Regions from separate parts of the Arthrobacter sp. 210 2 genome, predicted to be linked through region 1. Evidence: predicted binding sites of a transcription regulator. Region 1 holds the regulator's gene; the other holds the start of a gene.
The links. The regulator HrcA, encoded in region 1, represses chaperone genes, less so after heat shock. The targets are predictions, from matches to a motif close to TTNGCACTCGNNNNNNNCGAGTGCNAA.
Positions count from the first base shown of each region.

Region 2: the regulator HrcA is predicted to act here: its motif matches at 3,264-3,290, upstream of AC5RWA_RS04195 (FmdB family zinc ribbon protein).

Region 1 covers NZ_JBNHIE010000012.1:131,055-136,139, forward strand. The annotation lists gene AC5RWA_RS19310 (DUF4870 domain-containing protein) at 1-390, opposite strand, end outside; gene AC5RWA_RS19315 (DUF3097 domain-containing protein) at 509-1,360, opposite strand; gene hrcA (heat-inducible transcriptional repressor HrcA) at 1,537-2,550, shown strand; gene dnaJ (molecular chaperone DnaJ) at 2,635-3,762, shown strand; gene AC5RWA_RS19330 (16S rRNA (uracil(1498)-N(3))-methyltransferase) at 3,765-4,544, shown strand; gene AC5RWA_RS19335 (GerMN domain-containing protein) at 4,531-5,085, opposite strand, start outside.
Region 2 covers NZ_JBNHIE010000001.1:877,466-882,550, reverse strand. The annotation lists gene AC5RWA_RS04215 (hypothetical protein) at 1-864, opposite strand, end outside; gene AC5RWA_RS04210 (GNAT family N-acetyltransferase) at 946-1,566, opposite strand; gene galU (UTP--glucose-1-phosphate uridylyltransferase GalU) at 1,571-2,476, opposite strand; gene AC5RWA_RS04200 (5-formyltetrahydrofolate cyclo-ligase) at 2,588-3,229, shown strand; gene AC5RWA_RS04195 (FmdB family zinc ribbon protein) at 3,346-3,627, shown strand; gene AC5RWA_RS04190 (RcpC/CpaB family pilus assembly protein) at 3,749-4,486, shown strand; gene AC5RWA_RS04185 (AAA family ATPase) at 4,607-5,085, opposite strand, start outside.

The DNA of each region.
Region 1 (5,085 bases):
GCGGTGCGGCTGGCCGCGGTTGACGTGGATGCCGGCGGCCACGGAGAAGCAGGTCAGGGCGATCCAGATGAGGGTCGCGATCACGGCAAAAATGTTGCCGATCACGGGGATGAACACCAGGATATTGGCCACCACGGCCGCGATGGTGGGCGGAAGGCTGAAGTTGAGGGCTTCCTTGGACTCCTGGGCGGTGAACGGTCCACGGTCCCTGAAAATGAGGAAGATCAGCAGGGCAGGAACGCAGCCGAGGATCCCGCCAAAGTGCGCCAGCGTGGCCCACTGCCGGTCCTCGCCCGCCGTCAGGGGCAGCGCATTCGCCGGGACGCCGTGGTATTCCGAGCGGCCCGCGCCGCCCTGGCTGTCCCTGTGATCACGTGCGTTTTCTGACACAGTCTGTTCCTTCGAGAGTGCAAATGGTGCGAATGCCGGTGGTTGGGTGCGGGCCTGCCCCTTTTTCACAGGCACCGCAGTACCAAGAATACTGGCTATCCGGGTGTTGGCTGCCCAATCAGGGAACAGTGAGGAAGTCGATCACTTCCTCAACCCGCCCCAGCAGGGATGCTTCCAGGTCTGCATAGCTGCGGACGGCCCCCAACAGCTTCTGCCATCCCAGCCCGATGTCTTCCTTCGTGTCGTGCGGCCAGCCGAAAGCGGCCAGGATCCCGGTCTTCCAGTCCTGCCCGCGCGGCACAACGGGCCACTTCTCGATGCCGAGGACAGCGGGCCGGATGGCCTGCCACACGTCCACGTACGGATGGCCCACGATGAGCACGTTCCCGGCCGCGCCGGGAGACGCCATGACGGCATCGGCAATACGCGACTCCTTGGAGTCCGGCACCAGGTGGTCCACGAGCACGCCCAGGCGCCGTCCCGGTCCGGGCCGGAAGTCGGCCACTGCGCCGGCCAGGTCGTCAATGCCGTGCAGGGGTTCGACGACGATGCCCTCCACCCGGAGGTCGTCTCCCCACACTTTTTCCACCAGTTCGGCGTCGTGCTTTCCCTCCACCCAGATGCGGCTGGCCTTGGCTACCTGTGCGCGCTGGCCGGCAACCCGCACGGAGCCGGAGGCAGTCCTTCCGGCGGCGGGGCCGGCCGTCGCCGGACGGGGTGCCGGGGGCATCAGGCGGATTGCGCGGCCTTCGAGGAGGAAACCGAAGCCCAGCCGGAAGGTCCGTGACTTCCCGCGGCGGTCCTCGAGGACCACCACGTGCATTCCGCCGGACTTTTCCACCCGGGTGACGGCGCCGACCCAACCGGACTGGACGTCCTCCAGCACCATGCCGCGCTCAACCGGCACTTCGGGCAATTGGGTCCGGACGGGCGCGGACATGTCCCGGGGGCCCCAGTTCTGGTAATCCATGGATCGACTCCGCCTAGCGCTAGATCAGTGCACCGGAATTTCGCCCGGAGCGGTACCAATGCTAACAACGGCCCGAGGCATAATAGACTGTTAGCACTTAGGCATGTCGAGTGCTAACCCTGGTGGTGGCGCGGTGCGGGCGGCACGGCCGCCCTGACCCTGGATGGAGGTGGAGTGTGAGCGAGCCACGCAAGCTGGAAGTACTGCGGGCCATCGTGGAGGACTACGTCCACTCCCGCGAGCCGGTGGGATCCAAGGCCCTGGTCGAGAGGCATCATCTCGGCGTCTCCAGTGCGACAATCCGCAACGATATGGCGGCGCTGGAGGACGAGGGCCTGATCACCGCCCCGCACACCAGCGCGGGCCGGATTCCCACGGACAAGGGCTACCGTCTGTTCGTCGACCAGATTTCGGCCGTCAAACCCCTGTCGCAGGCCGAGCGCCGGGCCATCCAGTCGTTGCTGGAGGGCTCGGACGACCTTGACGACGTCCTGGACCGAACGGTCCGCCTGCTGTCGCAGCTGACCAACCAGGTAGCGGTTGTCCAGTATCCGCACCTGAGCCGTGCCCTGATCCGGCACATCGAATTCGTCCTGCTTGCTCCCCGCAAGGTGCTGGTGGTGCTCATTGCGAACAGCGGCAAGGTGGAACAGCGGGTCATCGACGTCGGGCAGGACCTGGGGGACGACGCCCTGGCCGCCTTGCGGACCCGGTTCCTGGGTTCCCTTTCAGGAACGCCGCTGGGCCAGCTGGCCCAGTCACTTCCGGCCGTGGTGTCGGCGGTCAGTCCCGGCCAGAGGCTGGCCGCGCAGGCGCTGGCCCACGGGCTGGAGGTGCTGGCGCACAGCAGCCGTGAGGACCGGATGGTGATGGCGGGAACGGCGAACCTTGCACGGTCCAACGTCGATTTCCCGCTCAGCATCGGCCCCGTCCTGGAAGCCCTTGAGGAGCAGGTGGTCATGCTGCGGCTCCTGAGCGAGATGGCGCAGGACCACCGCGGCGTGGCCGTCAGCATCGGCCGCGAGAACCCCTACGACGGCCTTTCCGAGGCGTCCGTCGTGGCCACGGGATACGGCCCGGACAGCACGGCCAAGATTGGCGTGCTGGGGCCGACGCGCATGGACTACCCCACCACCATGGCCGCCGTCAGGGCTGTTGCCCGTTACCTTTCCCGGATACTGGGACCCTGACCGGCGGTCCCGGCGCTTAGGCAGCCGGAACCACGGGCAGGGCACCCCGCATGCAGGCAGTACAACAAGGAAGAGATACGAACTTTGAGCAGCCACTATGACGTCCTTGGAGTCTCACCGGAGGCCACCGGCGAAGAAATCAAGAAGGCCTACCGCAAGCTGGCCCGGACCCTGCACCCGGACGTTAACCCGGGTGAGGACGCCGCAGACCGCTTCAAGGCAGTAACCCACGCGTACGAGGTCCTTTCCGACCCCCAAAAGCGGCGCGTCTATGACACCACCGGCAATGAAAACGGTACGGACAACGGATTCGGCGGCGGCAGCTACGCCGGCCAGGGCTTCGCGTTCCAGGACATCTTTGACACGTTCTTTGGCGCCGGCGGCTCCACCGGGCCTGCCTCCCGTGTCCGCCGCGGACAGGACGCCCTCATCAGTGTCCGGATCGACCTCCGCGATGCGGTGTTCGGCGTCAACAAGAAACTCGAAGTGGACACCGCGGTCACCTGCCCCACCTGCGAGGGATCATGCTGCCGGCCCGGCACCCACCCCGAACGGTGTGACATCTGCGGAGGCAGCGGCCAGGTCCAGCGGGCCGTTCGCTCCATCCTGGGCCAGGTCATGACGGCTGCGCCCTGCGGCAGCTGCGAAGGCTTCGGCACGGTCATCAAGGACCCCTGCAACGAATGCAGCGGCCAGGGACGGATCCGGAGCCGCCGGTCCCTGACCATCAAGGTTCCCGCCGGCGTGGCCACCGGCACCCGGATCCAGCTCTCCGGCCAGGGCGAGGCCGGGCCCGCCGGCGGACCCTCCGGTGACCTTTACGTGGAAATCCGCGTCAACAATGACGCCACCTACGTCCGCGACGGAGACGACCTGCACGCCACGCTGAACATCCCCATGACGGCCGCAGCGCTGGGTACAGAGGTAAGCCTTGAGACCTTCGACGGGACCCAGGAAATCGACGTCAAGCCCGGAACGCAGTCCGGTGAGATCATCACCCTCCGCGGCCTCGGCGTTACCCACCTGCGCGGCTACGGCCGCGGCGACCTGAAGGTGCACCTGCAGGTTGAGACCCCCGCGAAGCTGGATGCCGCCCAGGAGGACCTCCTGCGGCAGCTCGCCAAGATGCGCGGCGAGCAGATCACCGAGGGCAAACTCGCTGCCAGCGGCGGCATGTTCGCCAAACTCCGGGATCGCCTCGGTAACCTGTAGCGGTGAGCAACCCCGTCTTCTTCACTCCCGCCGGGTCCCTGGACGGCGTCGCGCCCGCGACGCGGTTCATCCTGGAAGGACCCGAAGCCAGGCACGCTGTTGCGGTTAAACGGCTGTCACCCGGTGAAGCTGTGGACATTGTCGACGGTGCCGGCACGCGGATGAGCGGACGCGTCACCGCGGCTTCTTCCTCGGCTCTGGAGGTCGAGTGCACGTCGGTGGCCTTCGAAGACCGCCCCGATGTCCGGCTGGTCCTGGTCCAGGCGCTTGCGAAGGGCGACCGGGACGAGCTGGCCATCGAAACGGCGACAGAGCTCGGAATCGACGCCGTCATTCCGTGGCAGTCCGAGCGTTCCATCGTGCGCTGGAAAGGTGACCGGGCCGCCAAGGCCCACGCCAAATGGCAGTCTGTTGTGACTGCGGCGGCCAAGCAGGCACGCCGGGCCTGGGTTCCCGAGGTCCGGCCCGCTGTCGACACAGCCGCCCTGTCCGCGGCCGTCGAAGCCGCCGGCCTGGCTGTCATCCTTCATGAGGACGCCGTGCGGCCACTGCGAAACGTCCTCGAAGCATGGGATGGAGCGGGGGGAGCGGCGCCCCGGGAAGTGCTCCTGATCGTGGGACCCGAAGGCGGCATCAGCCCCCGCGAAGTCACGAAACTCTGCGACAAGGGCGCCGTGACAGCACTCCTGGGCCACCACGTCCTGCGCTCATCAACGGCCGGGCCTGCCGCCGTCGTCCTTGCCAGCGACATCCTGGGCCGCTGGAAGGCTACCGCACCTTAAAGGCCCGTGTGTCCTCGTACTGGTCCGGCTGGTCGCCAGTGCCCGCCTGGGAGACCCGCAGCTCGTAGTCACCTGGCGGCAGGTTGAGCGCCAGGGTGAACACCCCGGCCTGTCCCTGTTCAGCAGACGCGGTGGTCTCGCCCGTGAGGAACGGCTCCTTGGCGCCGTTGTCCCTGGACTGGAGGATCTGCCAGCGGAGCTTGCCGCCTGCCGTTGTGTTGCGCCCGGTGATCTTGACGCTGCCGCCGCCCACTTCCACGTTTTCCTGGGGGTCAATAATCCAGACGGGTGCAACAAGGCCTGCGGTCCGCGTCATCAGGGCGCCCAGCTGGATGTGGTCAAAGGCCACGTAGTCCGTATGTCCGTCCACCAGGATGCGCACCCGGATCTGCTGGCCCGAGTCGATCAGTCCTGAGCTGGCAGCCGCGGCCGTCGCCGTATACACCAGCTGCTGGATGGCCCGGGCAGCCATGTCGGCGTCGAGATTGCTGTTGAATGCATCCTCGGACACATCAACAGTGATGACGTCCTTGCCCGAAAT
Region 2 (5,085 bases), on a different contig from region 1:
TGCTCCCGCCGGGGCAGCAGGCTGAGCGGCTGCCGCACCCTGTTTCAGGGAGGGCTTGCCCACGGCCTTCGGGGCCGCCGGCAGCTCAAGCGGTTCGGGCTCCGGGCGCTCGGCCTTGGCAGCTTCCACGTATACGGGCTTGGGAACCTCAACGGGCTCCCAGGGAGTACTGGAAGGAGTTTTCGACGCCGCTGCTGCCGCACTGGCATCACCTGCAGCCACGGCTACAGCCAGTGCCGCCGCGCGAAGTTCCTGTGCTGTCAGCTGCTGGGCCTTGGGCTGGTGCGCCTCGGCGTCAAAAAGGGGGCTTTCCGGGCGGGCAGGAGCAGCTTCAGGCTTGGGCGGGATGTGCTCGGTGGCATCAGGGCGCCGTGCCGGTGCACTCATTGCCGAACGAAAGGCCGCATCGACTTTCGCCTTGCGGTCCCGGATAGCCAGCCAGCGCAGAATGGCGACAGATGCCGCGGTCAGCGCTGCGCAGGTCAGCGGGAGGACGGGCGAGCCGAGCCCGAAGGGCAACAGCACCCCGGAGACAAACGCCGTCAGCAGGGACAGAAACCCGACGAGAGCCAGGGCCGTACGGCCGTAGCGGATCCGGAAACGGCCCGCAGGTGCGGGGCCGCCAGCATTGGAAGCCGGTCCGGCGCTCTTCCTGGTTTCCATTGCTTTCTCCTGCTGGGCGGCGATTTTCAGTACCAAACCGGCTGGTGGTTCAGGTCTTTCATCGGCTGGTGCGTCTGCCGGAAAGTCACCGGCGGGCTGGAACTGGTGCCGGCGGTTCCGGAGGACGTACGGGGCAACCCACACAATCCAGAGCACGACGGCAACCACAAGGATCACTGAGCTGCTAAGGGGGAAGTCCACACTCAAAACCGTATGAGCATCACATGGTATGGCGCGGCATTAGCTTCGGTGTGTCGCGGCCCGGCTCGCAAATGAGTGGATTTATGACGGGCGGGACGCCAGCCAAGGGCGCAGCAGGCCGTCCGGGACTTCCTCGGACGTCAGTGCGAAGGACCGGTGGTCAGCCCAGTCGCCGTTGATGTGCAGGTAGCGGGGACGGTACCCCTCGTCCCGGAAACCCAGTTTCTCCACCACCCGCAGGCTGGGCCCGTTTTCCGGCCGGATATTGATTTCCATTCGGTGCAGCCCCAGCGTCTGGAAACAATGGTCGGTGACGAGCGCCACCGCAGTTGGGGCGATGCCCCGCCCGGCTTTCGCCTGGTCCACCCAGTACCCCAGCGTCGCCATCATGGCTGATCCCCACACGATGGACGAGACGGTCAGCTGGCCGATGATGGCCGGATTCCTGCTGCCGGGCACGCGCTCGGTAATGACGAACGGCAGCGCAGTGGCCTGGGCCGCCTGCGCATTCAGGGAGCGCACCATCTGCCGGTAGTCCGGCAGGCCTCCGCGCGGGTCAGGATTGGACGCTTCCCACGGTGCCAGCCACTCGGTGTTGCGGGAACGGACTTCAGTCCACTCTTTTTTGTCCCGGTACCTGATGGGGCGCAGGACCAGGTCGCCGCATTCCAGGGTCACGGGCCAGACAGGGCCAAGGCGCATGGTGCTACTTGGAAAGGCCGCTGGTGAAGCCCGGCAGCCACTCCCGCAGGCCGGGACCCAGATCGTCGCTGTCGATGGCGAGCTGGACGCACGCCTTGAGGTAGCTCAGCTTGTCGCCTGTATCGTAGCGGCGCCCGCGGAACACCACGCCGTAGACGCCGTGGCCTTCGCCGTCACCGGTGGCCAGTTCCTGCAGGGCGTCGGTCAGCTGGATCTCGCCGCCACGCCCCGGACCGGTGCGCTCAAGGACACCGAAGACGGCCTGGTGCAGCACGTAACGGCCAATCACGGCCAGGTTGGACGGTGCTTCGTCGGCGGTGGGCTTCTCCACCAGCCGGTTGATGCGCACGTACCCTTCGCCGTCGATCTCCTGGATATCCGCGCAGCCGTAGGCGCTGATCTGTGAGGGTTCCACTTCGATAAGCGCGACGACGGAGCCCCCGGTTTTGGCCTGCACGTCGATCATGGTGCTGAGCAGTTCGTCCCGGGCATCGATGAGGTCGTCGCCCAAAAGGACGGCGAATGCCTCGTCGCCAACGTGCTGCTTGGCGCGAAGCACTGCATGGCCCAGGCCGTTGGGGTCCCCCTGGCGCACATAGTGGATGTCACCGAGGTTGCTGGCCGCCTGGATGGACGCGAGCTTTTCGGTGTCACCCTTGTCCGCCAGCGTGGACTCCAGCGCCGGGACGCGGTCAAAGTGGTCCTCCAGCGCCCGCTTGTTCCGTCCCGTGATCATCAGGACATCGTTGAGACCCACGTGGACGGCTTCCTCAACCACGTATTGGATGGCAGGCTTGTCCACCACGGGAAGCATTTCCTTGGGCATGGCCTTGGTGGCAGGAAGGAACCTGGTACCCAGCCCGGCAGCGGGGATGACGGCTTTGCGAACTCTCGGGTTACTGGTACTCACCGGACTAATCTAACGTCAGCGTCAAGCATTCAGTAATCTAAGGACCGGCCGCCACCTCCCTGGGGGCGCCACGGAAACCGCCAAACGGCGGGCAATCGGAGGACATGCACCATGCCTGAAAAGACGAACACGAGGCACGCCTTCGACGCTGCCGCCAAGGACGGCATCCGCACAGCGCACCGGCGGCGCAGGGCAACACTGACTCCCGCCGATCTGGAGGCCGCCGGGGCCGCCCTCGCCGTCCACGGTGCGGCGTGGGCGGAATCCCTCTCCGGCGGGAAGCCGGCCACGTTCTGCGTGTACCTGGGCATCGGTGTGGAACCGCCCACCCTTCCCCTGATCACCGCCCTCCACGGCAACGGCCACCAGGTCCTGCTTCCCGTCTGCGAACCCGGCAGGGAACTCAGCTGGGTTTTCTGGAGTCCGGAGGCCGGGTTCGAGCGCAGCAAGTATGCGCCCATCCTGGAACCTGCCGGGCCCCGGCATGGACCCGATGTGGCGGGCGAAGCGACTGCCCTGTTCATCCCAGCAACCGCAGTGGATCTTGAGGGCAACAGGGTGGGCCAGGGCGGCGGCTACTATGACAAATTTCTTGGTCATCTTGCGACCGCCGGGAAGGAAATTCCGCTGGCCGCTGTTATCTACGACGATGAACTGCTTCCGGCCGGGCACATTCCCGCTGAAGAGTTCGACCGTCCCGTACCCGCCGTCCTGGCACCGTCCGGGCTCAGGTCGCTCGCCAGCGGAGTTTGAGCCCAGGTGGCGGGGGCGCCGGAGGATGATAGAATTAGCACTCAGGCCCTGCGACTGCTAATGGATTACCAGGTGGCAGCACGGGACCTCTCGTTTGCCCAAGAGGAGGAGCACCAGTGCCAACATATGCTTACGCCTGCAAGGATTGCGGCCATGCCTTCGATATTGTCCAGTCTTTCTCGGACAGCTCATTGACGTCCTGCCCCGAGTGCGAGGGCACCCTGCGCAAGAAGTTCAACAGCGTGGGCGTCGTGTTCAAGGGCTCGGGCTTCTACCGCACCGACTCCCGCGACTCCAAAGGCAGCACCGTGTCTGCAGCTCCCGCGGCGCCTGCGTCCACCGCACCCGCTCCCGCAGCTGCCGCCGCGGCCTCCGTTCCGGCGGCTGCCGCCAGCTGATTCAGCGTCCGCCATTTCGACGGCGGCCCCGCGCCTTGTGACTGGACGTCCCCTTCGGACGTTGTCCACATAGGCGCGGGGCCGCTGTCGTTTGCTTTTGCAACGCCCTTAGCGTGGGGTCATGCCTGCACACCCGCTTCGCGCCCGCCGGGACACTCCCGGGTTCCTCCACCGCAACCGGAGGCCCCGTCCTTCCCGCCGTTCCGGGACCAGCCGCCCGGCTGCGAGATTCGCGGGATGGCTGAGCCGCAACCGGCGCCTTGCCGTCGCACTGCTTCTGTGCGCGGCGGCAGCACTCACGGTCCATCAGCTGACTCCGGCACCGGTTTACACCGTGAGCGCACTGGCTGCCGCCCGGGACCTGCCGGCCGGGTCGGCCATGGCGGCGGCAGACCTTGCCCAAGTACAGGTGCCTCCGGGCATGCTGGCGGACGGGTTCCTCCGCGACCAGGCCGAGGCGGCCGGGAAACAACTGGCAGCTCCGCTGCGCAAGGGCCAGTTGCTGACGGACGCCCAGCTGGTGGGTCCCGGCCTGCTGACGGGCAGCGCGCCAGGTTCAGCTGCCGTTCCCTTGAGGATGGCCGACCCCTCGTCCATCCAGCTGGTGTCCCCGGGCCAGCTGGTCAACGTGGTACTGACAGCAGCCAACGGCTTCGACCAGCAGGAACCGTCGGAGGTCCTTGCAACCGGTGTGCCAGTGCTGTGGACGTCCACAAAGGGCGGCCAGGGCGGGCAGTGGCTCGGAACCCAGGAGACCGAAGGGCTGATTGTGGTGGCCGCCGATGCGGCACAGGCAGCCCGGCTCGCCGGAGCGTCAACCCAAGGCAAACTGTTTTTCGTCCTGGTGGGACCTCCCTGACCGGCCGCACCCCTAGCCTCGCAAGGCCGTCCGGCTCCACGGCCAGGGAACCCTGCGGGCGTCGGCGCATCTCTCGACGGCGCGTGTCGTTGTGCTTCTGTTCCGTCAGCCCAGTTGGCGTCAGCCCCAGTGCGGCGGTTTCTGTTCCTTCAGCCAGGCGTCGTGGTCATCCTCGCGGTCGCCCCAGGCGCGGGGATCGTCTTCCGACGCCGTCCTGGGCAGGATCCCTTCGGTATCACCCGGCACGGGCGCGGGAGCCGGAGCAGCCGCGGTGTCAGCCGATGCCGGCCCGCCGTCGGCAGCGCTGTTGTTCTTCTCTTCGCTGGCCATGTGGCCCGCCTCCTTGCTGCTGTCCGTTTCACCCTGCACCGGCTCACCCTCTACGGGCTCAACCCCGGCGTGCCCGCCGGCAGGCTGCCCAACCTGGGCGTCGGCCATGTCGCCGGCCCGGCGTCCTGAAGCCGGGCGGGTGGAATGCCTTACGTAGGAAACCGGGGCGGGCTGAGCGGCGTCAATATCATTGAGCGCCTGATCAACGTCGTCGTCAAGGAAACCGACAGACGCCGGCCGCGCCGGAAGCGCCATCTTTTCCAGGCCCA